Formosa agariphila KMM 3901: one gene and its partner. The protein of the gene in region 1 interacts with the protein of each later gene in a pairwise test. Links are inferred from orthologs where the notes say so. Each region holds a gene or a part of one and is shown on either strand. Other genes may lie near its edges. The genes, in order: ruvA and ruvC.

What was found.
Region 2: the proteins of ruvA (region 1) and ruvC interact in binary tests that used the Escherichia coli proteins (3 or more experiments, as listed by UniProt). The link is inferred for Formosa agariphila KMM 3901 from one-to-one orthologs.

What each region holds. Positions count from the first base shown.
Region 1 is NZ_HG315671.1:288,134-304,368, reverse strand. Bases 754-3,739 are described here. They hold ruvA (Holliday junction branch migration protein RuvA), read right to left. Parts: upstream 2,545-3,739; coding sequence 1,963-2,544; downstream 754-1,962. Other genes in these bases: BN863_RS01195 (NADP-dependent malic enzyme), read right to left, coding at 2,620-3,739; sov (T9SS outer membrane translocon Sov/SprA), read right to left, coding at 754-1,956. In the rest of the region: more of sov, read right to left, coding at 1-753; more of BN863_RS01195, read right to left, coding at 3,740-4,893; BN863_RS01190 (BamA/TamA family outer membrane protein), read left to right, coding at 5,282-7,153; BN863_RS01185 (hypothetical protein), read right to left, coding at 7,230-8,138; tRNA epoxyqueuosine(34) reductase QueG, read right to left, coding at 8,200-9,123; Holliday junction branch migration DNA helicase RuvB, read right to left, coding at 9,210-10,232; BN863_RS01170 (DNA/RNA non-specific endonuclease), read right to left, coding at 10,290-11,105; BN863_RS01165 (cytochrome c oxidase subunit I), read right to left, coding at 11,190-12,980; BN863_RS01160 (cytochrome c oxidase subunit II), read right to left, coding at 13,017-14,090; BN863_RS01155 (hypothetical protein), read right to left, coding at 14,139-15,494; BN863_RS01150 (c-type cytochrome), read right to left, coding at 15,523-16,080; BN863_RS01145 (DUF3341 domain-containing protein), read right to left, coding at 16,090-16,235. UniProt on the Escherichia coli protein: The RuvA-RuvB-RuvC complex processes Holliday junction (HJ) DNA during genetic recombination and DNA repair.
Region 2 is NZ_HG315671.1:3,732,409-3,748,520, forward strand. The notes cover bases 7,024-9,886. They hold ruvC (crossover junction endodeoxyribonuclease RuvC), read right to left. Parts: upstream 8,821-9,886; coding sequence 8,227-8,820; downstream 7,024-8,226. Other genes in these bases: BN863_RS15755 (cyclase family protein), read right to left, coding at 7,024-7,049; hemW (radical SAM family heme chaperone HemW), read right to left, coding at 7,064-8,230; BN863_RS15770 (hypothetical protein), read right to left, coding at 8,820-9,464; BN863_RS15775 (lysylphosphatidylglycerol synthase domain-containing protein), read left to right, coding at 9,492-9,886. Also shown: BN863_RS15715 (M28 family peptidase), read right to left, coding at 1-353; BN863_RS15720 (PhnA domain-containing protein), read right to left, coding at 596-1,174; BN863_RS15725 (M24 family metallopeptidase), read right to left, coding at 1,284-2,504; BN863_RS15730 (aminopeptidase P family protein), read right to left, coding at 2,508-3,806; BN863_RS15735 (hypothetical protein), read right to left, coding at 3,957-4,787; BN863_RS15740 (MmcQ/YjbR family DNA-binding protein), read right to left, coding at 4,947-5,309; BN863_RS15745 (DUF4260 domain-containing protein), read right to left, coding at 5,306-5,668; BN863_RS15750 (DUF4230 domain-containing protein), read right to left, coding at 5,665-6,282; more of BN863_RS15755, read right to left, coding at 6,294-7,023; more of BN863_RS15775, read left to right, coding at 9,887-10,454; BN863_RS15780 (glycosyltransferase family 2 protein), read left to right, coding at 10,458-11,588; BN863_RS15785 (hypothetical protein), read right to left, coding at 11,594-12,070; BN863_RS15790 (M56 family metallopeptidase), read right to left, coding at 12,228-13,592; BN863_RS15795 (BlaI/MecI/CopY family transcriptional regulator), read right to left, coding at 13,595-13,954; BN863_RS15800 (DUF456 domain-containing protein), read left to right, coding at 14,077-14,580; BN863_RS15805 (response regulator), read right to left, coding at 14,769-15,443; BN863_RS15810 (tetratricopeptide repeat-containing sensor histidine kinase), read right to left, coding at 15,457-16,112.

The DNA of each region.
Region 1 (16,235 bases):
GACATACTTTTTCTGATTGGCATTATAAGTATTAGGATCTTCGTAATTTTCTGCGTCTGTTGGAATGTCTAATATGTCGAATAAATACTCTCCAAAAGGTTCTACTTTGGTAAATACAATTTGACCATTTGAGGAGATTACAGTAATGTTCTCTTCGTAATCAAAAAATCCATCTCCACCAGCTTGGGGATCACCATTGTAATTCAGTTTATCAAAATTAAATAAACGTAAAAGAGGGACTTCCTGAATAGGTTCTCCGTTAAAATCTGTTCCAAAATCGCCACCAACGGGTGTGATATAGTTTAATGGTGATGCTTCGGTATAAAATATATTTAATTTGAAATCTTCCTGACTTAATTGATATGCGCCAGTACTATAAATGTTTTTCATCATTAACTTCCAAACCGGCTGGTTTACAGAAGTAATTGGACTTTTAAGTAATTTTAAAACCAGGTTATTATTAGTAACTACAGTCTGATCACTATTACTATTATCAATTCCTGTAGCGTCTACACCATCGTTAGCAAACTCTCCAACTTGATACACTTTACCGCCTACAGTAAACTGAAATGCAACGGCTAAAACTTCGTCGCTACTTAATCGAGAATTTAAAGAGATATATCCCAATTGTGTATTTAAAGTATATTCACTGCCTTGGGTAAGTTTTCTAGCATTTTCTAATTTAGCATAATCGTTTCCCTCGCTAGTACCTCCTACTAAAATCCCTGACTGTACTGTTGCCACATCTCGAATAGCCGATGTTAATTGCGAATTACCCTGACCAATACTTGTAGGGTCGTAACCGTTGTTTCCGTTATCTGGATACGCAGCAGGACTTGCAAAAACATTAACCGCAGAACCAATTAATTCGGGATTAGATTCCCCTAAATCTTGAAAAGCGACTATATTTCTAACATTATCGGTTGTATTGTTTCTATTGGTAATCCAAGCTTCAATACGGGTAATTTGAACATTAGTATTTATGTATGGATAATTTGATAAGGCCGTATCATATTTTTCTCTAAAATATTGCGCTAAGAAAAAGTGACGGTTTTCATCGTAATCTCTAGCAAATAATTCAAATTCCTCTAACGTTCCTCCACCTTGAGAAATAACGGTATTGGTTTCGGACTGCTGCTCAGAGAAAATACCGGTAATTGTTGTTTTCCCAAATTGTAATTGTGTTTTTACACCAAATAAACTTTGTGCTCCCGTAATTAACGAACTGTTTAAAGGCATACTAACATTACCAACTTCAATTTTCTGAATGATATCGTCCTCTGTAGGTGTGTATTCTAATTTTACTAAATTCTGAAAATCGAAGGTAGATTGTGTATCGTAATTAGCGGTAACTTGTAAGCGTGTCCCCACTTTACCAAGTAAACTTAAACTAATACGTTGGTCGAAATCGAAACTAAAATTACTTCTATTTCTTGGTGAAAATGCTGGATTGTCTTGTTTAGAAAATAAAACTCCCAAATCCATTTCTACCGAACCTTGAGGAATAACTTCTACGGTACCACCTCCAAAAATAGATTCGAAAAAACTTGAATTGACATAAAATTCTGGAAGTAAATTTTTCTTACCGTCTTCTGTTCCTAATTTTTTTCCATCGAATGCATCGATTTTTTGCTTGTAGTACGTCTTTAAATTTTCGGCTTGCACCAACTCTTCAAACTCTCTAGGTGTTAAAATTATAGGGTAATTAATATTGAATTCGCCCACAGACTCTGTGTAAATATACCGATCTGTAAAAGCATCGTACGTATATCTAGACACAATACTTGCAGGATTACCCATATTAATACGTCCTAAACTATGGCCTGTTTTAATACTATCTTGCTCGGTTACAGGAGCAATTTGAGCAAATGAGCTAGCACTTACTAAAAAAAGTACAAAGCAAACAATACTAGTTTTTAATGTGAAATTAATAGCCTGAAAGTGGGTTGTATTCAAAATGTATTATAAATTTTTTAAAGCTTGTTTTATGATGGTTTCTACCGATGCATCAGGCTCTGCCTTAACAATCTTATCGACAGCACGTTCTGCTTGCTTCTTAACAAAACCAAGAACTTCTAAAGCAGATAACGCTTCATCTTTGTTGGTATTGCTTGTAGATACAGAAACTTCATCAATATCGTAAATCTTTAAAACTTTATCTTTTAAATCTATTATAACACGTTGCGCAGTCTTAACACCAATTCCTTTTATAGATTGAATTAATGCAACGTCTTCCTTGGCTATCCCTTCACGAACCTGTTTTGGCGTTAAAGACGATAACATGGTACGTGCCGTTCCAGCACCAATACCACTTACAGAGATAAGAAGTCTAAACATATCGCGTTCTGCAATAGAAGAAAACCCATACAAAGTATGGGAATCTTCTTTTACTAAAAGTTGAGTATATAATTTTAAATTTTCCTGATCAGGAATTTGAGAATATGTATGCAGAGAAATGTTTAAAAAGTAGCCAACACCATTACAATCTATAACGACATCTGTTGGGTTCTTTTCTACCAATTTCCCATGTATATGTGAAATCATTTGCTTGTTTTGTTATAACTCCAAATGTAACATTTTTTTTCACATTTTAAATCATTCTCTTTCAGGCATCGCTATTTAGCGTTTTGTCTTTTGATGAGCATCGACTACCGCTATTGCCGTCATGTTTACAATCTCATCTACACTAGATCCTAATTGTAAAATATGTACAGGTTTACGCATACCTAACATTATTGGTCCAATAGATTCTGTATTGTTTAAAGCTTTAAGCATTTTATAGGTAATATTCGCAGCATCTAGATTCGGAAAAATTAACGTATTCACTTTCTTTCCTGCTAATTTAGAGAATGGAAATTTTTCTTGAAGCAATTCATTATTCAAAGCAAAATCGGTTTGTACTTCTCCGTCGACAATTAATTTAGGATATCGTCTGTGTAAATACGATACCGCTTCACGTATTTTTGAAGCCCCTTCATTATTTGAAGATCCAAAATTAGAATACGACGTCATTGCAATTACAGGCTCTAAACCAAACATTTTAACTGCTGCAGCTGTCATGGTTGCAATAGTTGCTAAATCTTTTGCTGTTGGGTTTACGTTAATAGCTGTATCGCTAAAAAACATAGGTCCACGTTGTGTCATCATTAAATTGGTAGTTGCAACACGTGTTGCTCCTTTTGCCATTCCAATAACTTCTAACATTGGTTTTACCACCGTTGGATATGCTCTAGAGAATCCAGATATTAATGCATCTGCATCGCCTTCGTTAACCATCATGGCTGCAAAATAATTACGTTCGCGCATTAAGCTTTCTGCAGAATACAAGGTTACACCACGACGTTTACGTTGTTCCCAATACACTTTTGCATAACGTAATTTACGTTCGTATTCATGATCAGATTTAGGGTCTATAATTTCTACTTCGGCATCGAACTCAAGTTCGGACATCAATTCAAGAATAGTTTCTCGACGTCCTAATAAGATTGGTATTGCAATACCTTCTTCGAATGCTATTTGGGCGGCTTTTAAAACTTGAATGTTATCTGCTTCAGCAAAAACAACACGCTTCGGATTCATTTTAGCGCGGTTAAATAATAATTTTATTAATTTATTATCTGTACCTAAACGGCCTTCTAGTTCTGTTTCATAATCATTCCAATCTAAAATAGGTTCTTTAGCTACGCCACTTTCCATGGCTGCTCTTGCAACTGCTGGAGGAATTTTTGAAATTAACCTTGGATCGAAAGGTTTTGGAATAATATATTCTTTACCAAATGTTAAACGGGTTTCCCCATATGCAATATTTACTTGTTCTGGAACCGGTTCTTTTGCCATTTCTGCCAAAGCGATAACCGCTGCCATTTTCATTGCTTCATTAATTTTTGTTGCGCGAACATCTAAAGCGCCTCTAAAAATAAAAGGGAAACCTAAAACATTATTAACTTGGTTAGGATGGTCGCTACGTCCTGTTGCCATAATAATATCGTCTCGCGTATCTATAGCTAATTGGTAAGCAATCTCTGGATCTGGATTAGCCATAGCAAACACAATTGGGTCTTTGGCCATTATTAATAACATATCTGGTGTTACCACATCTGCCATAGATAAACCAATAAACACATCGGCATCCTTCATGGCGTCGGTTAAGGTATCGATATCACGGTCTGTAGCAAATTCTGCTTTTTCTGAAGTTAAATTATCACGATCTTGGCGAATAACCCCTTTACTATCGCACATGACAATATTTTCACGTCTTGCTCCAAACGCTTGGTATAAACGTGTACAAGAAATTGCTGCTGCCCCTGCTCCACTAATTACAATTTTAGCATCTTCAATTTTCTTTTCGGTAATTTCTAGTGCATTAATTAATGCTGCGGCAGAAATAATTGCAGTACCATGCTGGTCGTCGTGCATGACAGGAATATCTAATTCTTCCTTTAAGCGACGTTCAATTTCAAAGGCTTCAGGCGCCTTAATATCTTCTAAATTAATCCCTCCAAAAGTTGGAGCAATCATTTTTACGGTTTGAATAAATTCTTCAACATTTTCGGTATCTACTTCAATATCGAAAACATCGATATCGGCGAAAATTTTAAACAATAATCCTTTACCTTCCATTACAGGTTTAGAAGCTTCTGGGCCAATATTCCCTAATCCTAATACGGCAGTACCGTTGGAGATTACAGCTACTAAATTTCCTTTAGTAGTATATTTATATGCGTTTTCTTTATTTGCTGCTATTTCTAAACAAGGCTCTGCAACTCCTGGCGAATAAGCCAATGCTAAGTCTCTTTGGGTAGCATATCTTTTGGTTGGAACAACTTTTATTTTCCCTGGTGTAGGGTGGGAATGGTAAATTAATGCTTCACTTTTCTTGCTTTGTTTACTCATAATTACAATTGTTATTGACTAACAAATGTAACAATCCTAAATGTGAAACTCTAATCTATTTTTTACGCAAACGATATAATTTTATTAAAAAATCATTATATAAATGAATATTTAATAATAGCCTTCTAAAATTTAATAAAAATCATTAAATACTTAAATAATTGTAATGTAAACTTAAAAACTATCGGGTTTCAGTTTTATACACTTTTGCTTTAAAACTTTACGACAGATATTCTTTACTTTTATAGCATCTTAAAAAAAAGGGAATGCGTCAATAATCAATTTTATTACGTTAAATTGAAGGCAAAATCCGACTAAATTTGTCCGGTCTTTTTTTAGGTTAACTATTATCAATAACACCTTCACAAATTATTATTTCATAAAATCAATGAGTATAAAATATGCATATCTAATAGCCTTTATGTCGTTACTGAGTTTTTCGGTGAAGGCACAAGTAAAAGCTAAGGATAGTACTCAGATTTACGAAAAAATTCAGACCTATTCTAAAGAAAGAAAGTTTACTAAAGCCATACATAAACTTATTTTTAGGTCGCCTAATAAGAAGAATACTAAAAAAACAAATACTACTCCCAATAAAAATCATCTGCAATTTCAGGGGCAACCTATTAGAAGCATCACCATTGAAACCTTAGATCCTTTTGGCTATTCGGTTACCGATACAACTAAGACGCCCGATAAATGGATTGATGAATTTGGAAATAAAGCACATATTAAATCTAAGGTTTTCGCCATTAAAAATTTATTGTTGTTTAAAGAGAAGATGCCTTTAGACACCTTACTTTTAAATGAATCTGAACGACTTATACGTTCTCAAAGTTTTATTAGAAGTGTAAAAATTGATGCGACTAAAGCCAATCAAGCCTCAGACTCTGTAGATATTAAAATTCGTGTTTTAGATTCATGGAGTTTTATTGTTAAAGGAGCTATCTCGACTTCTAAAACTAAGGTTGTACTTAATGAGCGTAATTTTCTAGGATTTGGACATGAATTTAACAATGCCATAGAAAAACGTTACGATAACAATAATACAGGCTATAGATTTAATTATGTTGTTCCAAACATAAAAAACTCCTATGTAAGATCAGAACTTTATTACAATTTAGACATTGAAGGTTTTTATCAGAAGAAATTAAATATTGAACGGACTTTTTATTCCCCCTTAACCAAGTGGGCTGGCGGAATATATCTAGATGAACAGTTTAGAAAAGATTCATTACCAAATTATCAAGACGATTTTGGTTATGAACCTTTTAAATACAGAACCAATGATATTTGGGCAGGACATGCTTTTAGTATTTTTAAAGGTAAAACAGTAACAGAACGGACTACAAACCTTATCACCTCGTTACGTTACATTAATGTAGCCTACAAGGAATCTCCTTCTCAAGAGTATGATGCTATTAATTATTTCTCTAATGAAAATTTTTATTTAGGAAGTATAGCCATAGCCTCCAGGCAGTATGTACAAGATCGCTATGTTTTTAGAGACGGTATTATTGAAGATGTCCCTATTGGTTTACTCGCATCGGTTACAACGGGTTATCAGCGTAAAAACAAAGAAAATCGTTATTATCTTGGCACCAACTTTACTTTAGCCGAATACTTTAACTGGGGATTCTTAAGCGGTTCTATTGGTCTAGAATCGTTCTTTAATCATTCTAAATCGGAACAATCAACCATTAATATTGGCGTCACGTATTTCACGAATTTAATTTCGTTAGGTTCTAAATGGAAAATGAGACAGTTTATAAAACCTCAGGTTAATTTAGGATTCGACAGATTAAACACGCTTGCAGACCGCGTGTCTTTAAATGATAATGTTGAACCTTTGGGTTTCGATAGAAATTATTACCTACGCAATTCACATACTGCTGGTATTCCCGGTTTTGACGCCAATCTCTACGGAACCAAAAAGATGCTTTTAGCTATGCAAACCCAATTTTATTCGCCTTGGAATCTTTGGGGTTTTAGGCTAAATCCGTATTTAAACTTTACGGCAGGTACCATTGGCGGTCACACCAATCCGCTTTCTAGCAGTAAAATATACTCATCTTTTGGAGTCGGTTTTATAATACGAAACGATTATTTAGTCTTTAGTGCGTTTCAGTTATCGCTGTCTTATTACCCAGATATTCCTGGCCAAGGAAGAAACATCTTTAAAACCAATTCTTTTGAAACCGATGATTTTGGGGTTCAAGCTATTAATATTGGAAAGCCTAGCACACTTTTATACCCATAATATTATACAACAACACCCTAAGATTTACAATGTAAATCGTAGGGTGTTGTTGTATAATTACTAAACTAGATTAATACTAATCGTTTAATACTTCTGCTCCTTCTGGTTTAGAAAAATAATTATCTTCTACTGTAGGAGAAAAACTAAAATCGCTAACAAAAATATCTGTAATATATTCGCCTAAGCCATCTTTAGCATCTGCAGACATATAAGATTTAAAGCCTGTTGCTAAAACAATGCCATCTACAGTCGTTGTACCTTGCACAACCGTTGTCTTTTCTGGGGCATGTCCTCCATTTGGAAAATACTCCGGATAAGACACTATATATTTAAAGGCATCTACCAAATTAGTTTTTGCGTTTATATACAGAATGTAATAGTCGTCTGGAGCAGATCCAACACCAGCATCATAGGTTGCTTTTACTACTTTTTGTAACTCACCTTTAAATTCTACATCTGCTAATAATTCTAAATTAACACCCTCTCCGTCTAATACAAAAGGTTGTCCTGAAAAGTATATTGGTGTTAAAGCCCAAAACTGCGTATCGTAAGTAAATGATGTACTATCTTTTGCTTTTACCCAAGCAACTTCGCCATCCCAGCCATAAATATTTTCTGGATCTGTGATGCTATTATGTCGTGCTTTATTACTCCACGTATCTATAGTTTGATACGAATCTCGAACACCTTTTCCGTTTAATGGTCTGTAATCGAAATGAAAAGAAAAATAGCCATTAGAATACCACTTTTCTAAACCACCATGAGCTTCCATGGCACGCCATAAAACTTGACCTGCTTCTGTAGCATTGAGTCTTTTATTAGCTGATGCAACGCGTTTCTCAATCCATGTGTTTGGAATAGGATATGCTGCAGAAGCAACTGTTTCTTCTTGTTGTGGAGTGGATACGTCTTGTTTTGGTGCGTCCTTGCAAGCAATTACACTTAATGCTAATAATAAACCTAAAAGGCTATATGATATTTTCATGGTTTCTTTTTTATCAGAATTTAGTCGATTTATTTTTTTAAACTTTCAACACACATATATATTATTTCAAAAAATCAATATTACGTGTTAACCCCGTGAATTTTGTGCGTTTAACTGCCGATTTTTGAAACACCTTTCGGAAAATGTCCTCTGTAATTTCTTCCCAATCTTTTTTGCTCATTTCTAGTAGTTCAGGATGCGGATTAAAAAGAGGTTCCTTATGTGGTTGAGAAAATCGATTCCACGGACAAACATCTTGGCAAATATCGCAACCAAACATCCAATCTTCAAATTTACCTTTCTCTGATTCGGGAAGTTGATCTTTTAATTCTATAGTAAAGTACGAAATACATTTACTACCATCTACAACATAGGGCTCTGTAATAGCATCGGTTGGGCATGCGTCTATACATTTAGTACACGTACCACAATGGTCTGTGGTTGCGCCATCATATTCTAATTCTAAATCTATAATCAATTCGGCTATAAAATAGAAAGAACCGACTTGCTGCGTTAGTAAATTACTGTGTTTACCAATCCACCCTAAACCTGATTTGGCAGCCCAGGCTTTGTCTAAAACAGGTGCAGAATCTACAAAAGCCCGACCGTTTACAGCTCCAATTTCAGATTCTATAGTATGGAGTAATTCCTTGAGTTTTTCTTTTATTACAAAATGATAATCTTTCCCGTAAGCATATTTAGAGAGTTTATAAGTATCCTCCTGTTGAAGTTTATTTGGATAATAATTCAACAATAAAGAAATCACAGATTTAGATCCTTCAACCAGTATTGTAGGATCTAAGCGTTTATCGAAATGATGTTCCATGTAATCCATCTCACCATGGAAATTTTGATTAAGGTAACGCTCTAATCTTGGTGCTTCAAGTTCTAGAAATTCAGCTTTACTAATACCACAAGACAAAAAACCGAGGCGTTTGGCTTCGGTTTTAATTAGTGATGTATTTTTAGCTTTAATGTTCAATATTTAATTCTTACACTGAGTTATAAAATAAAAAAATCAACATAGATTTTACAACCGTTTCTCCATTTTGGAGAGATTAAGATAGGGTTTTAAAATAATCCGCCTTGAGTTGGACCTTTAGTACGACCTAAGTGTAAATAAGCCGCTTCTGTAACTTCACGACCTCTTGGTGTACGCATTATAAACCCTTGCTGAATTAAAAAGGGTTCGTAAACTTCTTCAATAGTTTCGGCACTTTCACTAACGGCTGTTGCTAGGGTAGTAATTCCTACTGGCCCACCTTTAAACTTATCGATAATAGTTGTTAAAATTTTATTATCCATTTCGTCTAAACCATGAGCATCTACATTTAGTGCTTTTAATCCGAATTTTGCAATTGCTAAATCGATGGTTCCATTACCTTTAATTTCGGCAAAATCCCGGACCCGTCTTAATAGTGCGTTAGCAATACGCGGCGTTCCGCGGCTACGACCTGCAATTTCTATAGCGGCATCAATATCCATAGGAACATTTAATATTTCTGAACTACGTTGTACTATGGTAGACAATAATTCAGTTGAATAATATTGCAATCGGCTACTAATTCCGAAACGCGCACGCATGGGTGCCGTTAATAAACCAGACCGTGTTGTTGCTCCTATAAGTGTAAAAGGGTTTAAATGAATTTGAACGGTTCTTGCGTTGGGTCCCGATTCAATCATAATATCAATTTTGTAGTCTTCCATGGCCGAATACAAATATTCTTCTACAATAGGACTCAATCTATGAATTTCATCAATAAATAAAACATCACGTTCATCGAGGTTCGTTAACAAACCTGCTAAGTCGCCAGGTTTATCTAATACAGGGCCTGAGGTAACTTTTATTCCTACGCCAAGTTCGTTAGCTAAGATGTGCGCTAAAGTAGTTTTTCCAAGTCCTGGAGGACCATGAAAAAGCGTGTGATCTAAAGCATCGCCACGACGATTCGCCGCTTCAACAAAAATACTTAGATTTTCTAAAACCTGATCTTGTCCAGCAAAATCATCGAACGACAAGGGTCTTAATGCTTTTTCAACATCCATTTCCTCTGATGAGAAATGTTCTTTTTCTGGATTCAAGTTTTCGTTCATATTTTATAAAAAAGTAAAGTAAATCAATATTTAAGTCGAATAAAAGAATTTAACTAATTATCTAAAACGCCACCCTTTGGTAGAAGCTGCACGTTCTAAATTAATTTCTAATGCATCATCTAATTTCGGAAAGAAATCTATCCCGGTCTGTGACTCTATATAATCTACAGAAACCACATAACTTTGTAAAGCCTGCGTTTCATTAGGACGGTTAGGAATAATAAATCCAATCATTTTAGATGTATCGCCTTGATCCTTAAAGATAATCTTATAAAAATAATCAGGGACTGAAACTTGGTCTTTTCCTATAGTTTTAAGGTTACCTTTTAAAACACCTCCAGTAACAACATAGACATCGTTATAAGATTTTGCCCAAGTACGTACCAGTTGTTCCAAATCATTCCAAATACCGGCATTAAAATCATGATCTTGAGGAGATATGTTACTTGTTAAAAAAGTTTCGTTATAAGAATTGATAGTCTTCCTACGATCACCAGCTGGGCATAAGTGTCCTCGATCATAACCTGAATTTTTATAACTTCTCCAATCTGCGGATTTTGTCTTTACGGCTTTGTCTTCATTAAAATAAGGACGTTTACGTTTGGTATACACGATGTCCGATTTCTTCAACATATAAGCAACCCACTCGGCTTGTTCATGCGCTTCGTTATAAGATAAAGTATAATTGTTATGAAAAACAATAGCACCTGTAGTTGATGTAGGTAAGTAATAGGTATTCTCTTTTTTATTACGAAAATCATCTTCGGGAGCATATGTATCGGTTGTATTAAAATCATCATTTTTTAAATACTGATCGTAGGCATACACACCAATAATAAATACAACACCGATAACAGTTAAAAACTTTTTCATAGTAAAAATTAAGAATTTAAAATATACAGAAAAAGCCTTTTCAAAAGAAATGAAAAGGCTTTTTAATATGTTTATAAATTACTTTTAGTGATGTAATTCTTTTTCTCCTTCTTTCATAGGAACATTCTGAGGCACGAAATCTACATCGTGTCCAGGGTTACTGTAATCGTAAGCCCAACGGTGTACTGTAGGAATCTCTCCTGGCCAGTTTCCGTGGATATGTTCTACTGGAGTAGTCCACTCTAATGTAGTCGATTTCCAAGGGTTTTGTGTTGCTTTCTTCCCGATAAACATGCTAGAGAAGAAGTTGTATAAGAATACAATTTGGAACGTTGCTCCAATAATTGCAAAAACGGTAATTACAACATTTACATCGGCTAAATCATCGAATAATGGGAACGCAGAGTTAGTATAGTAACGTCTTGGTAAACCTGCCATTCCAATAAAGTGCATTGGGAAAAATACACCATACGCACAAACTGCAGTTACCCAGAAGTGAATATAACCTAAGTTTTTATTCATCATACGTCCAAACATTTTTGGATACCAGTGGTAAATTCCAGCAAACATACCGTAAAGTGCAGATATACCCATTACTAAGTGAAAGTGAGCAATTACGAAATATGTATCATGAACGTTAATATCTAAAGCACTATCTCCTAAAATAATTCCTGTTAAACCTCCAGTAATGAAAGTAGATACGAAACCAATAGAGAATAACATGGCAGTGTTCATCTGAATATTACCTTTCCAGATTGTAGTAATCCAGTTAAAAGCTTTTACAGCAGATGGAATTGCAATTAATAATGTTGTAAATGTAAATACAGAACCTAAGAAAGGATTCATTCCAGAAACAAACATATGGTGCCCCCATACAATTGTAGATAAGAAAGCAATAGCTAAGATTGAAGCAATCATGGCACGGTAACCAAAAATAGGTTTACGTGAGTTTGCAGCCATAATTTCTGACACTAATCCCATTGCAGGTAAAATTACAATGTAAACTTCAGGGTGACCTAAGAACCAGAATAAGTGCTCGAATAAAACCGGAGAACCACCTTGGTAATGTAAAACTTCACCTTGAATAAATATATCTGATAAGAAGAATGATGTTCCAAAACTTCTATCCATAATTAATAATAAAGCCGCAGATAGTAATACTGGGAAAGATACAACACCAATAATTGCTGTAACAAATAAAGCCCAGATAGTAAGCGGTAATCTTGTCATAGACATTCCCTTAGTACGTAAATTAAGTACTGTAACAATATAGTTAAGAGAGCCAATTAAAGATGAAGCAATAAAGATAGCCATAGATACTAACCAAAGTGTCATCCCCATTCCAGAACCACCTTGTGCCATTGGTAAAGCGGATAGCGGCGGATAGATTGTCCAACCTGCTGCTGCTGGTCCTGCTTCAACAAATAAAGATGATAACATAATGATACTAGACAAGAAGAATAACCAGTAAGATACCATGTTTAGGAATCCTGAGGCCATATCTCGTGCACCAATTTGCAACGGAATTAATAAGTTACTAAATGTTCCACTTAAACCTGCTGTTAATACAAAGAATACCATTATGGTACCATGTATAGTAACTAATGCTAAATAAATATCGGCATCCATAACACCGTTTGGTGCCCATTTACCTAATAATGCTTCAAATAAAACATTAGGTTGCTCAGGCCAAGCAATTTGTATACGGAACATGATAGACATAAGGATTCCAATAACCCCCATAAATACACCCGTTATCAAGAATTGTTTAGAGATCATTTTATGATCTGTACTAAATATATATTTCGTGATAAAGGTTTGCTGATGATGTCCGTGGTCGTCGTCGTGTGCGTGAGTATCTGCGTGTGCTGACATAATCTATTTTCGGTTTTTTAAATCTAGTTGATTGAATTAATTTACTACTAATGAATTCTTGAATATCTTTTGCTCTTTAAGCCAAGCATCGTATTCTTCTTGAGAAACCACTATAATTTTCATTTGCATATTATAGTGCGATTTTCCACAAATCTTGTTACACAATAATAAATAATCAAATTCATATGGGTCTAAAGCATCTTCACCTTTAGCAACTAATTCCTTACTGTTTTCAACTCTAATTTCATTGATGTTTTTAACTTTTTCAACGATATCTGGATTCTGACGCATTTCTGCTGTAGTAACAGATGGTGTAAATCCAAACTGAGTAATCATTCCAGGAACACAGTTCATTTGCGCTCTAAAGTGAGGCATATAAGCAGAGTGTAATACATCTTGAGAACGCATTTTAAATAATACTGGTTTCCCAACAGGTAAATATAATTCTGAAGTAATAATATCGTCTTGAGCATTAGGATCAGATTCATCTAAACCTAAGATGTTCGCTTTATCGATATCAATTAATCTCACGTTAGCTTTCCCTAAGGTATTGTCGTTTCCGCCGTATCTCGCTTTCCAGTTAAACTGTTGTGCGTATAATTCTACTATAATTGGATCATCATCTTCACTAACATTCATAATGCTAGTCCAAGTAAATAAACCGTAGATAATTAAACCTGCTAATGTAATTACAGGAATAATAGTCCAAATAGCTTCTAATGTGTTGTTATCTGCAAAGAATAATGCTTTACGTCCTTTTTCACCTTTGTATTTAAAAGCAAAATAGTGAAGTAAAAATTGAGTGATTGTTTGCACAATAAAAATTAGAACTAAAGAGATAATCATTAAATTATCAATTCCAGGTCCATGTTCTGAAGCAGAATTAGATAATAAAGGTAAATCTCCCCATTTAACTACACAAAGGATGGTAATAGCATAAATGAAAATCAAGAACGCTATCATTAAATAGGCGTTCATGGTATTGTCCTTTTCTGTAGCAATTTGATTATTTTCTGGTAAGCCCACTTGAGCCAAATCGAAAATCTTAACCATTTGCCAGATAGCAATTGTTATAAATACTAAAACTAAAATTATAAATAAAGCAGTCATACTGTTTGTTATTGTTCTTTATATGTTACTGTTACTAGCGTACTAAAATTAATAATGGAAATGTTCGCTCTCCTTAATTAATGGATGACGTTTAACTAATAATGGCGCTTTCGATATTGCTGTAAAAACCACAAATATAAACAATCCAGCAAATAATAATACTGAACTTATTTCAGGAATACCAATAAACCATCTATCTCCAACACTTGCAGGCATAATCATATTGAAAATATCTAAATAGTGTCCGAATAAAATAACTAAACCTGTCATAACTACAAACCAGTTAAGACGTTTAAAGTCGCTATTCATTAAGATTAATAGAGGGAATAAAAAGTTTAAAGCAACCATACCAAAGAACGGTAAGTTATAATCTTCTATACGTGTTACAAAATAAGTTACCTCTTCTGGAATGTTAGAGTACCAGATAAGCATAAATTGTGAAAACCATAAGTATGTCCAGAAAATACTAAATCCAAACATGAATTTAGCTAAATCATGAATATGGCTATCATTAACTAGTGTTAATAATCCTTTAGATTTTAAGTAAATAGCTACTAATGCAATTACAGTAACAGCACTAACAATCATACTTGCAAATAAATACCATCCAAATAAAGTAGAGAACCAGTGTGGATCTACACTCATAATCCAATCCCAAGACATGATAGATTCTGAATAAATAAAGAATACTAAAAATGCAGCAGAGATTCTAAAGTTTTTCTTGAAGTTTTTATCGTCACTAGCTTCATCTTGAGCTAAAGAAAATTTACGAGAAAAGTGTCTGTATAAAGACCAACCTGCTATAAAAATTAAACCTCTAAATGCAAACCATCCAATATTTAACCAATTGGCTTTTCCTTGAAGTAATTTATCGTGAGCTACAACTTCTGGGTCCATCCATATAAAAATATTGTAATGACCTATAGTACCAGAGGCAACAGCTATTAAAAGTACAATTAAAGCACCAGGTAATAAATAAGCAGTAATACCTTCCATAACTCTAAAAAGTACTGGAGACCAACCTGCTTGAGATGCGTATTGAATTGCATAGAATGCTAAAGCACCTAAAGCAATCATCATAAAAAAGAAAGCAGCTACATATAATGCAGACCACGGTCTATTTGCTATTTGATGTTGAACGTGTTCGGCATGAGCATCGCCATGATGAGCATCAGCCACTTCTCCGTGTGCTGCTGCTTCACCATGCATATCTTGAGCATCTACAACATGGGTATCTTCAGCTACTGCGTGACCTCCTCCATGATGTGCAGCTTCTTCAGCCAACATAGTTTTTACTTCGTCTAAAGATTTATGAGAAGACATAAAACCATATACTACCCCTATAAATCCTAAGATTATTAGAGCGAAAGAAAATGTTCTTAATTTATTTGAAAGTGTGTACATATCTATATATAATCTTTATCTAATCGACTTACTTTTCTAAATCTGCTTTAAGTTCCATAACATAAGCAGCTACTTGCCAACGCTCTTCTTCTAACAATTGATTACTATAAGAACCCATTGCATTTTTACCGTAGTAAATGGTATGATATACACTACCAACAGTAATATTACGTCCAGCATCATCGTATTTAGGAACTCCTAAAATCTTTTCTCTTTTTACTAAAGTACCTTGACCATCACCTTTCATACCGTGACAGATACCACAATAAATATCGTATAATTCTTTACCTCTTTTAGTATCAATTTGAGTTGAATCTAAAGGGCTCATTAAGCTTTCTTTTGCTAAATTATATCCATCTAAATCGTTAGCGATTTCAAAAGGAATATGTCCTCTTGCTACCGAACCTTCAGCAGGTAATTGCGCTTCTACTCCATTTCTAAATGCAGTAGTTTCACTATATGTTTCGTACCCCACAGACTCATACATGTTAGGCATAAACTGATAGTTAGGTCTTCCGTTTTCTTGACAAGAAACGACAGATATTAAAACTACGGCTATTGCAAATATTTTTATTAAGCTTTTCATTGGTCTGTATTAATGTGCTTTATCTACTAAATTAATTTCTACTGCACCTGTATTTTTTAACAATTCAGTAAGTTCTGATTCATTGTTATTTGCTACAGCAATTTCCATTAAAAAATGGTCATCAGTAGTTCTTGGATCAGGGTTTTCAGCTTCTT
Region 2 (16,112 bases), 3.4 Mb from region 1 along the record:
ATTTGCTCTGGATTGGTAGTTCCTAATTGGGTGGCTATAACATTTCGTTTGCTATCATTATCATCTATAAATTGATACTGCACCTCTATATTTTCTAACTTGTCTAACCTTTCAAACAAGTATTGGGCAGCCAAATCATTATTATTATACTTTCTGTTTAGAATTGTAACAGTATTACCATTAACTACTGTAGGTTGCTCGCCAGAAAATTCGTTAACAGTAAGTGATAATGAGTCTAGGCTAACTGCATTAATAATATCGGTAACTGTTTGACTATAGGTACAAGTAAAACTCAACATACTGCAAAGTAAGCTTAGACCTAATGTATTCATTTTAGAAAAGGGGAAATTCATTCGTTTTATAATTTATAGCGCTATAATTTTAGTTGGCTTTAAGGTTGATATTTTTTTTATGGCACTAATAATTAAATTGAATTTCTAATTTATTTTCAGAACACTACAAAATACTCGTTAAAGCGAATTGAACTTTAGTTTAAAACCTTAAATAAGAGGTGTCGACGCAAAAATAAAGCACAATAAAAGCGGGCTGTAAAAAAATTTACAGCCCGCTTTAAAACTCTTAAAGTATTTAATTTTTATAATTTTTTCACGTATTTGGTAATAATCACAATTTGTTGACTGCCCACTTTACCTTCAATATATTCGGCATTCTCATGATCTAAACGGATATTTCTAACCGCAGTTCCTTGCTTAGCAACCATACTAGATCCTTTTACTTTTAGGTCTTTTACCAACACTACAGAATCTCCTGTTTCTAGAATAACCCCGTTTACATCGCGGTGAATTATTTTAGCACTTTCATCTTCATGTTCTCCTGTTGCGCGAGCTAACGCCATAGCTTCATCATCTAGATACATCATATCTATTAAATCTTTTGGCCAACCTTCTCCGCGTAAACGTTGTAACATTCTCCAAGACATAATTTGTACGGCAACATGCTCGTTCCACATACTATCATTTAAACAACGCCAATGGTTTGCATCCATATCGACGTTACCTTCAATTTGCTCTAAACACGTATTACAAACCAATACACTATTATCTACACTTTCGTTTAACGAAGGTGGAATAACATATTTTTTTAATTGCTCTTTAGATGTGCAAAGCTCGCAACTAGATTGGCTACGTTCTTCTAGGGTTTGTAAAACACTCATAATTTTTTTATATTTTTAGAGCTGCGAAAATACGGTTTAAAACGAATTACGACAAACGTTTAATTACTTTAGCAGTCTTCATTATCTTATTTAATACACAATTCTTAAATTACTCTGAAAGTCCAAAAGGATTTTCAATACTATGTGCTGGTTCTGTAAACCATTTTGGGCCGTTCTCTGTCATATAAATATGATCTTCTAAACGTATTCCAAATGCATTAGGAACGACTAACATAGGTTCATTACTAAAACACATGCCTGGCTTTAAAACCGTTTGATCTGTTTTTACCAAATACGGCCATTCGTGAATATCTAAACCAATACCGTGACCCGTTCTGTGCGGTAATCCAGGTAAATTATAATCTGGACCTAATCCGTTTGCTTCTAAGGTTTTTCTAACTGCACTATCTATAGACCCACAGGTTTCGCCTAATTGAGCCGCTTTAAATGCTGCAAACTGTGCTTCGCGTTCTAAATTCCAAATACGACGTTGTTCGTCTGTAATTTCTCCATACACATAAGTTCTTGTAATGTCCGAAATATAATCGTGAAGCATACAACCTGTATCTATTAACACCACATCGTTTTCTTCTAAATCTTTAGGTTTTTTCACACCATGCGGAAAAGAAGTATCCACACCAAACAACACGATGCAGAAGTAAGAGCCTTCGGGAGCACCGTAACGCTTATGAGCTTCATGAATAAAATCGACCACAGTTTGTGCCGAAATTCCTGGTTTTAAAATACGTGCTACCGCTTTATGAATATCCATAGTAATATCCATTGCTGTTTGCATGATTGCAATTTCTTCATCAGATTTAATCATTCGACAACCTGCTGTAATAGACTTTGCATTGACTAATTTATAATCGGTCTGACAATTTAAAACACCATCTATAATAAAAAACGGAGTCACTTCATCCATGGCAATCTTACCACTTGAGATTCCGTTTGCTTTTAAAATAGAGACAAGCAATTCAAACGGACTTTCATGCTCTTCCCAACCATGAACTAGACCTTCGAACTCCATAAAATCTAGAATAGTACCTTCTTCAAAATGTGGCGCGATATAATGAATACTTCCGTCTGTTAATAACAAAGCACCAACCATGCGTTCGCTAGAATTCCATTTTGTCCCTGTAAAATAAAATAGATTTGTACCCGCATGTAAATAAACTGCCGATACATGTTCTTGCTTCATTAATTGTAATGCATGCTTTATACGCTTTGGATAAGCATCACTTTTTATAGGTTGTACTAAATGTGCTTTGGATTGTATTGCAGCTAATTCGGCTTCAACTGTAGAGCCTCCTAATCCTAATGTCATCATCCTTTACTTGTTGTTTTTCATTATTAATTCAATGTCCTCTATTTCAATTGGCATCGCTTCCGTAAGATTACGATTACCGTCTTCAGTAATTAAATAATCATTTTCTAATCGGCAACCAATGCCTTCTTCTGGGATATAAATTCCAGGTTCGCAAGTGAGTACCATACCTGCTTCAAACGGACGATAATACAAGCCTACATCATGAACATCTAAACCAATATGGTGAGCCGAACCGTGCATATAATATTTTTTATACAATGGTTTTTCAGGGTCTTGTTCTGCAACATCTTTAGCATTTAAAAGCCCTAATTTAATTAATTCTGTTTCAACCAGTTTTCCCATTTGTTTTTCATAATCTGCCGATAACACTCCAGGTTTTAATAATTTACTTCCTGTTTTTAAACAATTTAAAACCGAGGTATACACTTCTTTTTGACGTTTTGAAAACGTTCCATTTACAGGAAAACATCTTGTAGTATCGCTATTATAATTGGCATAACAGACTCCAAAATCCATTAAAATCATTTCACCATCCTGACACACATCATCGTTATCGTTATAATGAAGCGCACAAGCGTTTTTACCAGAAGCAACTATGGGAGTAAACGCATGACGCGTAGCTCCAGATTTTGTAAGATGATAAATAAGTTCTGCTTCAATTTCATATTCTTTTACGCCGGGTTTAGTTGCTCTTAATGCACGTTTAAAACTCTCTACACTAATATCGGCTGCATGTTGCATTAAATCAATTTCTTCAACAGATTTTACAGGACGTAATGCACGTGTAAGCTTTGCAACTCGGTGTAGATTATGCAATGGATATTTTTCTTTTATCCATAAAATCATACGATCCTGCTGTGTTTGCTGATTATAGGTAATGCGTTTTACATGTTCGTTATGTCCTAAATAAAAACCATCGGCTTCGAAAGCCATAAATTGTAATAGTTTTTCGAAGTCATGTACCCACTCTACACGTTTAACTCCAGATATTTCTGCAGCTTGTTCTTTTGTTAATTTGTCGCCATCCCAAATTTTAATTTGTTCCGATGTTTCTTTAACAAATAATATCTCGCGGTTTTCTACTTTATTAGCATCTGGGTATAACACTAGAATAGATTCTTCTTGATCGATACCCGACAAATAAAACAAATCGTTATTTTGGGTAAACCCCATCATATCGTCTGCATTATTATGCTTAATATCGTTAGACGTTAAAACAGCAATGGTATTAGGTGCCATACTCTTGCTAAAACGTGCTCTATTATTTTTGAAAAGTGAATTTGAAATCTGTTTATATCGCATATATTTGGATTCTAAATTGATGAAAAGTATCCAAATTTAAGGTTATTTTTTTAGCTGAAATCGGTTTTCGGCATCCTCATTTTGATTCACCTGTTTTTGAAGCTTTTATACACCGAATTAAAACACACAAAAAAAGCAAAACACTTTATTTTATTTAGAAAATTCAGGAACTGCCACGTATATATAATCACCGTGAATACCCGTAAAATAATTTGAATAGCGTGCGTTCATTTTTAATCTATCAGATTCATTAGTCCACGCTTGAGAAATCAACTCTTCATTTTTAAGGAACATCAGATCTAAATCTGAATAAGACCGCACATAAAAAGCTTCAATAAATTCTGTTTTATCGGAACCCCAAGCGTGAATATTAGCATAGTACCCTTTTATGTATTCGTTCTTTTTAAAAATTTTATCTAGATATATTTTCTGAAGCGATTCGAACTCTGCATCTGGGCCATTTCCGTCTTTTGAAAAGTGACTTTTTCTAACATAAAGCAATAATTCTTTTTCGGGAGTCGCAAATTCTGTTAAAGGCTTTATTTGTGGAAGGGTCGCATAAATTTCATCGGAATGATAGAGTTTATAAAATTTAGACATATTCTTTAAAAAATCGTTGCGCTCAGCCTCATCTGGCCAAGCATCAAGTTCTAGTTCAGAATTTCTAATGGTAGACTTCTCTATATCGCTCCAAGAATTAAAAGATTGCACTAATAAGATTTCGCTACTATCATCTGAAAAACGGTGAAGATAATATGTAGATGATCTTATAAATTCATTTTTATCGGTAACCTTATCAAAGTACTCTTGTTCCCCCATTTTCCATGCATTCATATCTAAATCTTGACTAGAAAAATCCCAATAATGGTAGGTTACTGTTATATATTTGGGAGATTCCGATTGCGTTTTTTGTGCAACCACATTCAAAGAATACATACAACTAAAAAATACTAAACAACTAAGAAGACGATAAGATTTCATAACATAGTAGAATTAAAATTAATACAAAATTAGATAGCTCTACTGCTCATTTTGAGCAGTACAGCTTCTATTAATTTTAGTTCTACTTGGGAGGGCAGCAACCTAAGGTACTAAAAAACAACTATAATATTTCATTGATTTACAATTACTTAACAAAAACTACAAAGTATCTTTTAATTTTTTAGGCAAACCTTGAACCACCAAATCATAAGAATGATCTATAAGTTCTAACACTAAAGGCATTGGTAAGTCTCCTTGATTTAAATGCATGGTATTCCAGTGTTTTTTATTCATATGGAATCCAGGCCGAATACTATTATAAGTACCTCTTAGAGATTCTGCTTTTGTAGGGTCGCATTTTAAATTTATTGTAGGTTCTCCAGCTTCCCAACTTTTTAACGAAGTTAGCAGAAATATTTTATCTAATACTTTTAAAACAAGCGCATTATCATCGAACGGAAATGTTTCGGTAACCCCTTTCTTTTTTAAGCAGTAATCGTAAAGTTGCTCGATATTAATCATGACTCCGAAGATTTTCCTATATGTCCTAAATGCGTGTTATGAAAACTGTCTGTATATTTTAATCCGTAATCGAAGATACGATCAAAAGCGGCATGTCCAAACATAATAATTCCTGCCAATTGCAAGGCTTCTATTTGCCATATTGCACCCGCTATATAAAGCACAATGGCAACCCCTTTATGATGTAATATATTATATAGAAATGCACCTAATCGTGTGTTAAACACATAGCCCACAAAACCAGCATCGGGCAAGAAAAACAATACTAAATACCACCACCAATCAAAAGTTAAATTGGAAAATAAAAAAACAGACAACATCAACATTGCAATTTCTTCTAGCTTTAGTATAGTTTTCATAAGTGCTTGATTTTTTCAATGGTTTTATCTTCAATCTTTAAAGCTGAATAATCAAGCTCCCACTCTATGGTTTCAACAATTTTTTCTATCATTAAAATGGCTTGAAGTGCTTCTTTTCTTGCAGTTATCATTAAACCACTTTCTGGAATTTTATCCAAAATATGTTGTTTAGCTTCTTTATTTAATACCGTTAAATCTTCTGAAGCAAACTTATTAAACAAACCGTTTCTTATGTCGTAATATCTTAGATCTGGTTCTATAGATAAGACTTCGGGTTGCGGCATATATTCAATTACGATTTTTTTATTCAACGTATCTGTATGCATTTTTAATTTTGCAAAATCGTACCCTATATGAACCTTTGCATTAATTACAATTAATGCTTTACGCTTACTAGAGAACAATCCTAAAAAATGCTCTTTAATATTTTCGTGATGATAAATTTCGGCAAACTCCCCTTCTACCGTAATAAGTTTACAAACACTTTTAATTTTTTCTAAAAGTATGGTAGACTGTTTTTCGGTAAGGTCCTTTTTTTCCTTCTTTTTAAAAATGGTAAATCCCCAATATGTCGTTACAACACCAAGAAGCACCATTAATGAGTTTTCGAACATGCTTACAGAAATTAGTTAGTAATTACCTCGTATAAAATGGGTTTACTGGGCGTTGCATCATTTTCGAAAGGCGCAATTTGTAAATTCAGAAAATAGGTGCCGTCTTGCACAAAATTCTGAACATAAATTAACTCGGTAATTGTTGCATTTTTCCTCACCTTTCCTTGAGTATTCCAAAAGGCATGATGCGCTAGCAATTCGCCATCATCCTTTTCTTTATCTAAACTTGGTAAATCTACCAACAAATGCTCAACCCCTTTTTCTCTTAAATATATGGCAGCATCTTCTAGTAAATACGGCGGATTGGTATGCGAATATTGCATAGTCAATTTATCTACAGTATTCGGGATGGTTCTAATAACTACTGCTTTTCGTTTTTTATTTCCTAAAGCAAACTGAAGTTGTTTTTTAGAAATTACCAAATCTTCTCCTAATTTCTCTACTGCCACAGTAATGACCTCTGCTAAGAAGAAAAACTGTTTTAAATTTTCGTTAACCGAATTAAACTCTCGAGATACATACCCCACACATTCGGTGTGTGTACCATGCCCGTGTGGTGTAAATGAAACGGTGTTAAAATTAAACGCCGCACCATCGGAAACACGTGCTAAAAACCCTTCATCATCTTTAATTGGCTCTATTACTGGAGGCTCTACATAAAATGCCGAAACATTAGTACTAGACGCTCGTAAAGGAATAGAAATATCGATTGGTTTTGTTAAATCGATTTGATATTTTTTTGAATTTGTTTGAATGCTTGCAATCATAATAAATACTACATTTAAATCTTAAAAAGGTGGGACGCAATGCCGTCGCTTAAAAATTTACCTTTTGTACTAACTTTAAGATTATCACCATCAATATACAACAATTCTTCTTTTAAATATTTTTCTGATTGATTCAGTATATAAGATTTAAAATCGGAACCAAATACGGTCTCTACAGTTTGTAAAGACACGCCCCAAATGGTACGTAAACCCGTCATAACGTATTCGTTATATTTATCGTTAAGTGATAAAATTTCTACTTCACTAGGCAATTCTTTAAATTGAATGGCCATAATATATTTTGAATTATTAGCAATGTTCCAACTGCGAGATTCTCCGTTAAAAGAATGTGCCGAAGGCCCAATACCAATATATTTTTTGCCTTTCCAATAGGCTGAATTGTTTATACTAAAATAACCTGATTTACCAAAATTCGATAATTCGTAATGCTGAAAATTAGCCGCTTTTAATTCGTCGATTAACATATGAAACTGAGTCTCTGCATGCACCTCATCGACATCTTCAATCTTCCCTTTTTTTATTAATGATTCTAAGGCCGTTTTTGGCTCGACCGTTAGGGCGTAACTTGAAATATGCGGAATATTAAAATCTAAAACAGTTTGAATATTTTCTTGCCATTGCTCATGAGTTGCTCCTGGAATTCCGTAGATTAAATCGACCGAAATATTATCGAAATACTGAGTTGCCAAGTCTAAACACTGCTTTGCTTCTGTAGCATTATGTGCGCGATTCATCAGTTTTAAATCAGTTTCAAAAAACGATTGTACGCCAATACTTAGACGGTTTATTTTACTTTTAGCTAGCTCTAATATTTTAGTTTCCGATAAATCGTCTGGATTGGCTTCTAAAGTAATTTCAGGATTTTCAATCACTTTATAATTTAAAAATACAGCGTTTAAAATCTGATTAATCTCTTCTAGAGACAGCAAACTAGGCGTTCCGCCTCCAAAATATATAGTAGCAACTGTATCGTTTTCAAATTCAGATTTTCGTAATTCCAGTTCTACAATTAAAGCATCAATTAACTCATCCTTCTTTTTTAAGGATGTAGAAAAATGAAAATCGCAATAAAAACATGCTTGTTTACAAAATGGAATGTGGATGTAAATGCCAACACCTTCAACTAATTCTGTACGATTAGAATCTGTATTTAGTATCATTTTTTAATGCTATTTATTCTCGTTTTCGAGACTTTAGGAGCGGTAACACGCTTCTCGTTTTGCTTTACAAAAGCATCCCAACCGGTATAGTTCTTCCCAACTTCTACACGACCTTCATTATAAAAATGACACACTGCTGCGGCAAGTCCATCGGTAGAATCGAGATTTTTAGGAAGTGATTTTAATCCTAATACACTTTGAAGCATTCTAGCAACCTGTTCTTTACTGGCATTACCATTTCCGGTTATTGCCATCTTTATTTTCTTTGGCGAATATTCGGTAATTGGAACTTCGCGAGACAAACCTGCAGCCATGGCAACGCCTTGTGCACGCCCTAGTTTAAGCATACTTTGTACGTTCTTCCCGAAGAAAGGAGCTTCAATAGCTATTTCGTCTGGGTGATGCGTTTCGATAAGCTCGATAGTCCGCTCAAAAATGAGTTTAAGTTTTAAATAATGGTCATCGTATTTTTTTAAATCTAATTCATTTAATTGCAAAAAAGACATGGTTTTCCCCACAACTTTTATCAGTCCAAATCCCATAATTGTGGTTCCGGGGTCAATCCCTAAAATAATACGTTCTTTACTCATTAATTACAATAATAACATCCGCTCAAAGATAGGGAAATGCCAACTGTAAAGGTAACGATACTGCCATTAAAAGCTCCTAATCCATCTGTAAAAGGTGTATACACATCTGGTTCTGTAAACCCATGAACATAAGAAACATCGAACAATAAACTTGTATTTCTATTTAAAGCATATACCGCATTTGTTCCAATAATAGCATTAAAATAATTTTGATCTACATTTTTTAACCCACCTAAAGGCCTTACAAATGTATACCCAGGACCAGCATGAGCCAGAAGTTTAAAATCTGATTTATCTTTTATACCAACCAGTTTAGAATAATTGTATACCCCTTGAATATTTACGCGGGTATAATTAATTTTAAAGCTATCGTCTTCACCCTTTATACGATTAAACCCTAGATCTAATTTAGCACCAAGCTTTTCTGTAAACAGGTATTGAGCCCCTAAATTCACTGAAGGTATATTAAATCCTTTTCCCGAATACCCTTCGGAAAACCCACTGCTTAAGGCGTGATTACCACCAACACTAAATTCTAATCGCAGTACATCTTCATCTATTTGAGCAATCCCGTGGAAAGAAGTAAAGATTAATAAAATAACTAAGGCAGAAATGTATTTTTGTTTTTTTAATTTAGAAGACATCTTACAATAAAAGGTTTAATTTGCACTATGTACGCCAAGGCACTTACTTATAAATCGCATTCAGTTTTAATTTATCTGGTTAAGATAAGTATAATTGCCTTTAGTTTCTATTTTATCTATTCTAAACTAGCTGATAACGATGAGTTATCCTTCTCCCAATTTTGGACTATTTTAAATTCTGAAACAGGTTTCTCTTTACAATCCCTGCTACTTATTACGGTATTATCTTGTTTAAATTGGTTTTTTGAAATTTTAAAATGGAAGTATTTAGTAAGTACTTTTAAACGGATTTCTTTAAAACGCGCTACCGAACAAACTTTAGGCGCACATACGGCTTCTCTTTTTACGCCTAACCGTATTGGAGATTATGGTGCGAAGGCCTTATATTTCCCTTCCAATCTTAGAGCGAAAATAATGGGATTAAACGGACTTGGAAACTTCGCTCAAATGTGTGTCACCACCTTTTTTGGAAGTTTGGGTTTACTATTTTTTAGCAGTACATTTCCTATACATTTCGATTATAAAACACTGCATTGGTCACAATATTTAATTTTCGGACTCTTAGTAACAGCTCTAATAGTACTAGCAAAAACCTATTTAAAACCAGAAACATGGCTCTTAAAAATTAAACGCTTTTTATCGGCTATTTCTCTTAGTTTACTGATGAAAACACTTTTATTTTCTACCCTAAGATATTTTATTTTTTCATTTCAATTTTACCTATTACTGCAATTATTTCAAGTAGATTTAAGTTATCTAAACACCATGATGGCCCTGTCCAGCATGTATCTTTTAGCTTCAATTCTCCCAAGTGTTTTTGTTTTTGATGTGATTTTAAAAGGTAGTATTGCAGTGTATTTATTTTCGTTTTTCGACATTAATGGAACTATTATATTAAGTTGCATTACACTTATGTGGATTTTAAACGTGGTTTTACCAAGTTTTTTTGGAAGTTATTTTGTTATGCGTTTTAAACTTCCAAAATCTTAACATATGATAATTTTTAGTCTAATCACATTAACATTATACACCTTTTTAATTGGGAGTTTGTATTGGGGATTTACAAAAGTTAAGACGTTTAAACCTCATACGCATTCTAATGAAACCAGTTTCTCTATTGTTATCCCCTTTAGGAATGAAGCCAAACATTTACCTGAATTATTACAATCTATTTCTGAATTAGATTACTCTAAAAATCATTTTGAAATTATTCTTATAAATGATGGGTCTGAAGATATTTCCGAAAGTATTGTTAACCATTTTACACAAACACATCGTGAGTTACAAATTACATTACTCCAAAATAAACGCCACTCTAACTCGCCTAAAAAAGACGCAATTAGCTTAGCGATTTCTCATGCTCAATTCAGCTGGATATTAACTACCGATGCCGATTGTGTACTGCCTAAAACGTGGCTAAACACCTTTAATGCTTTTATTCAAGGGCATCCGGATTGTCAATTAATCGTGGCTCCTGTTACCTATTTTACAACGTCTAAATTTTTAACTATTTTTCAGTGGTTTGATGTAATGAGTTTACAGGGAGCAACTGTTGGTGGATTCGGCATCAACACACCTTTTCTATGTAATGGTGCTAATTTGGGGTACACAAAACAAGGTTTTTACAAGGTAAACGGATTTGCAGAAAATGATTCTATTGCAAGCGGTGACGATATTTTTTTACTTGAAAAAATCAGTAAAGCGCAACCTGAAAGCGTTAAGTATTTAAAATCGATTGATGCCGTAATTTACACGCATGCGCAACCTACATTAGGCGATTTAATTAGTCAGCGTAAACGTTGGGCATCTAAAACAAAAGCCTATAAAAATACATTTAGTCAGATTACAGGGCTCTTGGTTTTAAGCATGAATGCTTTATGGATTTGCTTATTTATATTTATGTGTTTTGAAGATTTTTCACCTATATATTTTACAATTATTTGCCTCGTAAAATTTCATATCGACTTTATGCTTATCTATAAAAGCGCGGTATTTTTTAATCAGAAAAAACATTTAAAATGGTATCCAGTAGTTGCTATTTTATATCCTATATTTTGCTCGTATGTAGCAGTTGCATCGCTATTTACATCGTACACTTGGAAAGACAGACAGTTTGCGAAATAACTCGACTAATTCACTTTTATAATAATTGGAAGCGTAAATTCTGAATTCACTTTTTGTCCGCGTTTTATAGCGGGCTCGATAGCTGGCAAACTATCCAAACTAGAGGTGACTAAAAATTTAATATTCGGAATTTCGGCTTGAGTAAGAGAGTCAACTTTAAAGTTTAGCAGACTTAACTCACCGGAATCTGAAATTTTAAACTGAATAAGCAACGTATCTAACACATCGCGGTTTACAATAATTCGCTCAGCTTCTAATCGATTTAAAATAGTAGTAGCTAATGTTTGCTCGAAACATAGTTTACGGTCTTGCTGCGATCCTGATGTTTGGCAAGAAATAAAGGTAGGATATTCGTCGATTTCATTCCATTTAAACGATTGTAATTCTTCATTTAAAATGGCTTCGGTAGATGTTTTTTTCACCTTTAAATCGTCGCAAGCGCAGACTAATAGTAATGCAAGTATAAATACGAAATGCTTCATAGTTTAAGATGAAAATCGAAAATACAATATTTTTAGTATTTAACACTTTTTCCGAACCAATTCTTAAATTAAATTGATTAAAGTCGATTCTATTTCCCTTAAAACAAAAAAACCGAAGTGATTAGCTTCAGTTTTGTTCGATATAATCTTAAAATGACTACTCTTTAATTTCAAACACTATTGGTAAAGAATATGGTACAGTAACAGCTATTCCCTTTTGTTCTCCTGGTATCATTTTAGGTAATTCATTAATTACTCGAATAGCCTCCTCTTCTAATTTAGGGTGAGGCGCTCTTGCCCTTACACCTGTAATGTTTCCACTTTTGTCAATTTTAAACAATACATTAATGCGTTGTCTTCCTGAAAGTCCTAATGTTGTTGCTAAATCTATATTATAATTTTGCCCTACAAATTTAGAAATTTCACCAGAAAAGCAACCTTTTTGTTCCGCCGCAGGTAAATCTTCGCATCCTGGAAATATAGGTACTTGCTCTACAACGCTATAAGGCACTTCTATATCATCATCTATTACAGAATCCTCTTCTATTATTTTAATTTTTACATTCGGATTTTCCTCCATAATCTTATCTATTTTTTCCTGAATCTTATCTTTACTTGTTTGAATTTCGGTAGATTCAGAATTGTCAGCCTCTTTATCACAAGACGTATACAATAGCATTGCAAAAACCATAGGAATAAGCATGGCATACTTTAATAAATGAATTTGTTTTGATTTCGATTTTGTTAACATAATGATTCGTTTTTTGATTAATGATTGTTTAAAAAATGGATTGATGAATGAAATATGATTGACATCGAAAACTTGACTTAACAAGTTCTGATAGTAGGTCACTTTATCTTGTTGTTTCACAACTAAAGCATCGGCAATATATTCGTGAAGTGTAACCATTCTGTTTTGGTACATATACACTAACGGATTAAACCAAAATAGGATTCGAAGAAGTTCGAAAAACAATAAATCGGCACTGTGTTTCTGACTTTTATGAACACATTCGTGAGCCAAAATAGTTTGATAATTTTTAGGATTTATGGCATCGCCTAAAAAGACATAATTAAAAAATGAAAATGCTGCAGAACTGTTTTTTAAGGTGATAATAGTAAGTCCGCTTGCAGTATTCTTTTCACTTATGTTGATTGTTTTAAAGAGCTTAAACATTTTGAAAATAAATATAAAAGCGGACACATAAATACCAACATATAATATGAATTCCCACGACCAAAACGAACTGCTATTTTTAAGGTAAACCGTCGGTAATAACTGTGTCTGTACAGTTGATGCATCTGGATTTAAGATTACGGCTGGCAATTGCACAATATAGTTTTGAGGCAAAACATTTCTAAAAGCTTCAATTTTAATTAAAGGCAATACTAATGAAGCAATTGGTGTAAATAATAAGTAGAACCGGTTCCAATTAAAGAAGGTTTCACGTTTTAAAAATAAATCGTACACCATTAAAAAAAACAACTGGAACGCTATGGTTTGTAGGATGTAGTGTAACATAATTATTTATTTTTTTCAATTTCCTTCATCATGGCTTCCAAATCATTTAAACTCACATCGTTTTTCTTCACGAAAAATGAGACTAAACTTTTAAACGACCCTTGAAAATAATTATCTACCAACGTGTTTAACGATTGGTTACTATAGTCTTGTTTAGAGACTAACGGAAAATAAATATGTCCCTTACCCTGCTTTTCATAATCTACAAAGCCTTTACTTTCTAAAATACGTACTATGGTAGATATTGTATTGTAAGCTGGTTTTGGTTCTGGTAATTCTTCAATTATAGCTTTTACATTGCCTTGTTCTAACTGCCAAAGCACTTGCATAATTTCTTCTTCTGCTTTTGTTAACGCCTTCATTTAACTAAGTTTTTAGTTTAACCTTGAAACAAATATAACTAAATATTTAGTTTGAACTAATTTTTTAGTTACAAAAACAATAAATTAAATATGTAACTTCGCTAAAACTTAAAATATTACAAATGGATATCTTACTTATTATACTCGGTTTTATATGTATGATTGTTGGGCTTTTGGGTAGTTTTTTACCCGTATTACCGGGGCCTCCAATATCTTGGGTAGGTTTGTTATTGTTGTACTTAACCAAAACCATTCCCAACGATTGGACCTTTTTAGGGATTACTTTACTTATAGCAATTGTAATTGTAATTTTAGATTACGCCATTCCAGCCATGGGGACCAAGAAATTTGGAGGTAGTAAATATGGTGTAATTGGTACGACTATTGGACTTGTGGTTTCTATGATTTTTCCTGTTTTAGGATTTCTCGGAATTATAATTTGGCCTTTCGTTGGTGCCTTTATTGGAGAAATGATGTATAAAGCCAATCATAAAACAGCTGCAAAAGCTGCTTTTGGTTCTTTTTTAGGTTTTGTAACAGGTACGCTTTTAAAATTTATAATTGCCGTGGTATACTTCGGATTATTTATTCGTTTGTTTTGGCAGTATAAGGAAGGATTTATATAACATAAAAAAAGCCTTATAATGAGGGTTATAAGGCTTGATACTAATTTTGCTATTATCAACAATTAATTTCTTTTGGAATATTTCCTAACAAGTTGATACCTATTTATCAAAGATAAGGAGTCTTTTTAAGTTTTTATTGCGGGAAAACCGTACTTTTTGCACTTTTTTTAAAGTATTTAGCAATTTCTTTAAATAAATCCTAAATTCTTAGCTTCAATAATTAAAGATTCGTCTTGCCCATCTTCAATACCGAATAATAACTTTAATTGCTTTTTACGTTTTTCGACACCACTTAAAGATAAATCGATATGCTCTGCAAGGTTTTTAGTTTTAACACCTTGAGATAGTAAATATAGAATTCGACGATTTTTATCGTCTAAATAAATATCACTAATTATAGTTTGCTTTAAGTACTTACTTACAGTTCCGCTGTAAAATGGCGGATTATTTAAGATGGCCTGAAATGCACTTGCTAATTCTCTGGATGTTAAGTCGCTTTTAATTAGGAAACCTTCTGGCTTTAACTCTTCAACAATATTATGAATACGATACGTTTCGTTAAACATAGTAAGAATTACAATCTTGGCTTCTGGTAAAATTTTTCTTGCATATCTAGCAAGGTCTTGGCCGCTGGTAAATTTTCCATCTGATGATGGTGGTATTTTTATATCAATAAATAAAACATCGAAATGCTCTCCTCTACTAATGCTACGATGCATGGCCGTAATCGACTCATCGCAATTATTAGCGGTTTGCATAATTAGTTCTTGATTTGGTTTTTTAGTAGATAACAATGTATTTTGATAGCCTTCAATAATCATTGGATGATCGTCGGTCATTAAAATTCTAATAGTCTCTTTCATTTATTATCTTTATTTAGTTGTTTAGAGGGGTTCTAATTGAAATTTTGGTCCCCTCGTTTATATTCGATTTTACAGTTAAAAATCCTTCAATTTCATTTACTCTAGACGACATGTTTTTTAAGCCTATTCCTTTCTTCGATTTTGAGAGATCAAAACCTACGCCATTATCGCAAATGTCTAAACAAATATCATCATCTTTTTTATAAAAATCAATAGTTATATAATCTGCTTTGGCATGTTTATAGGTGTTTTGAAGCGCTTCTTGAATAATTCTATAAAAATGAATTTTGGTTTTATTTGAAATATCTTCCCAATTAATATTATCTTCATATTTCAAGTCACATTTTATGTCGTAAGCTATAGATTGCTTTTCTAAAAGTGTTTTTACAATATCGATATATCCAGAGTTCGATACAAAGTCTGTGTTTAAGTCGTGAGAAACTTTTCTAATTTCTGCCTCAATAGATTTTAATTCATCAATATAGTTACTTCGTGTTTCTATAGCATCGTTAGTTTTACTTGCGTTTAAGCTATCTAAACTTAATCGCGTTCCAAAAAGGCGGCCTAAAATACCATCGTGTAATTCTTCAGAGATTCTACGTTTTTCTAGCGTTCGAGCTTCATCGACCTTATCTTGTTGAGATAGCATAAGGTTGTATATTTCCTCAT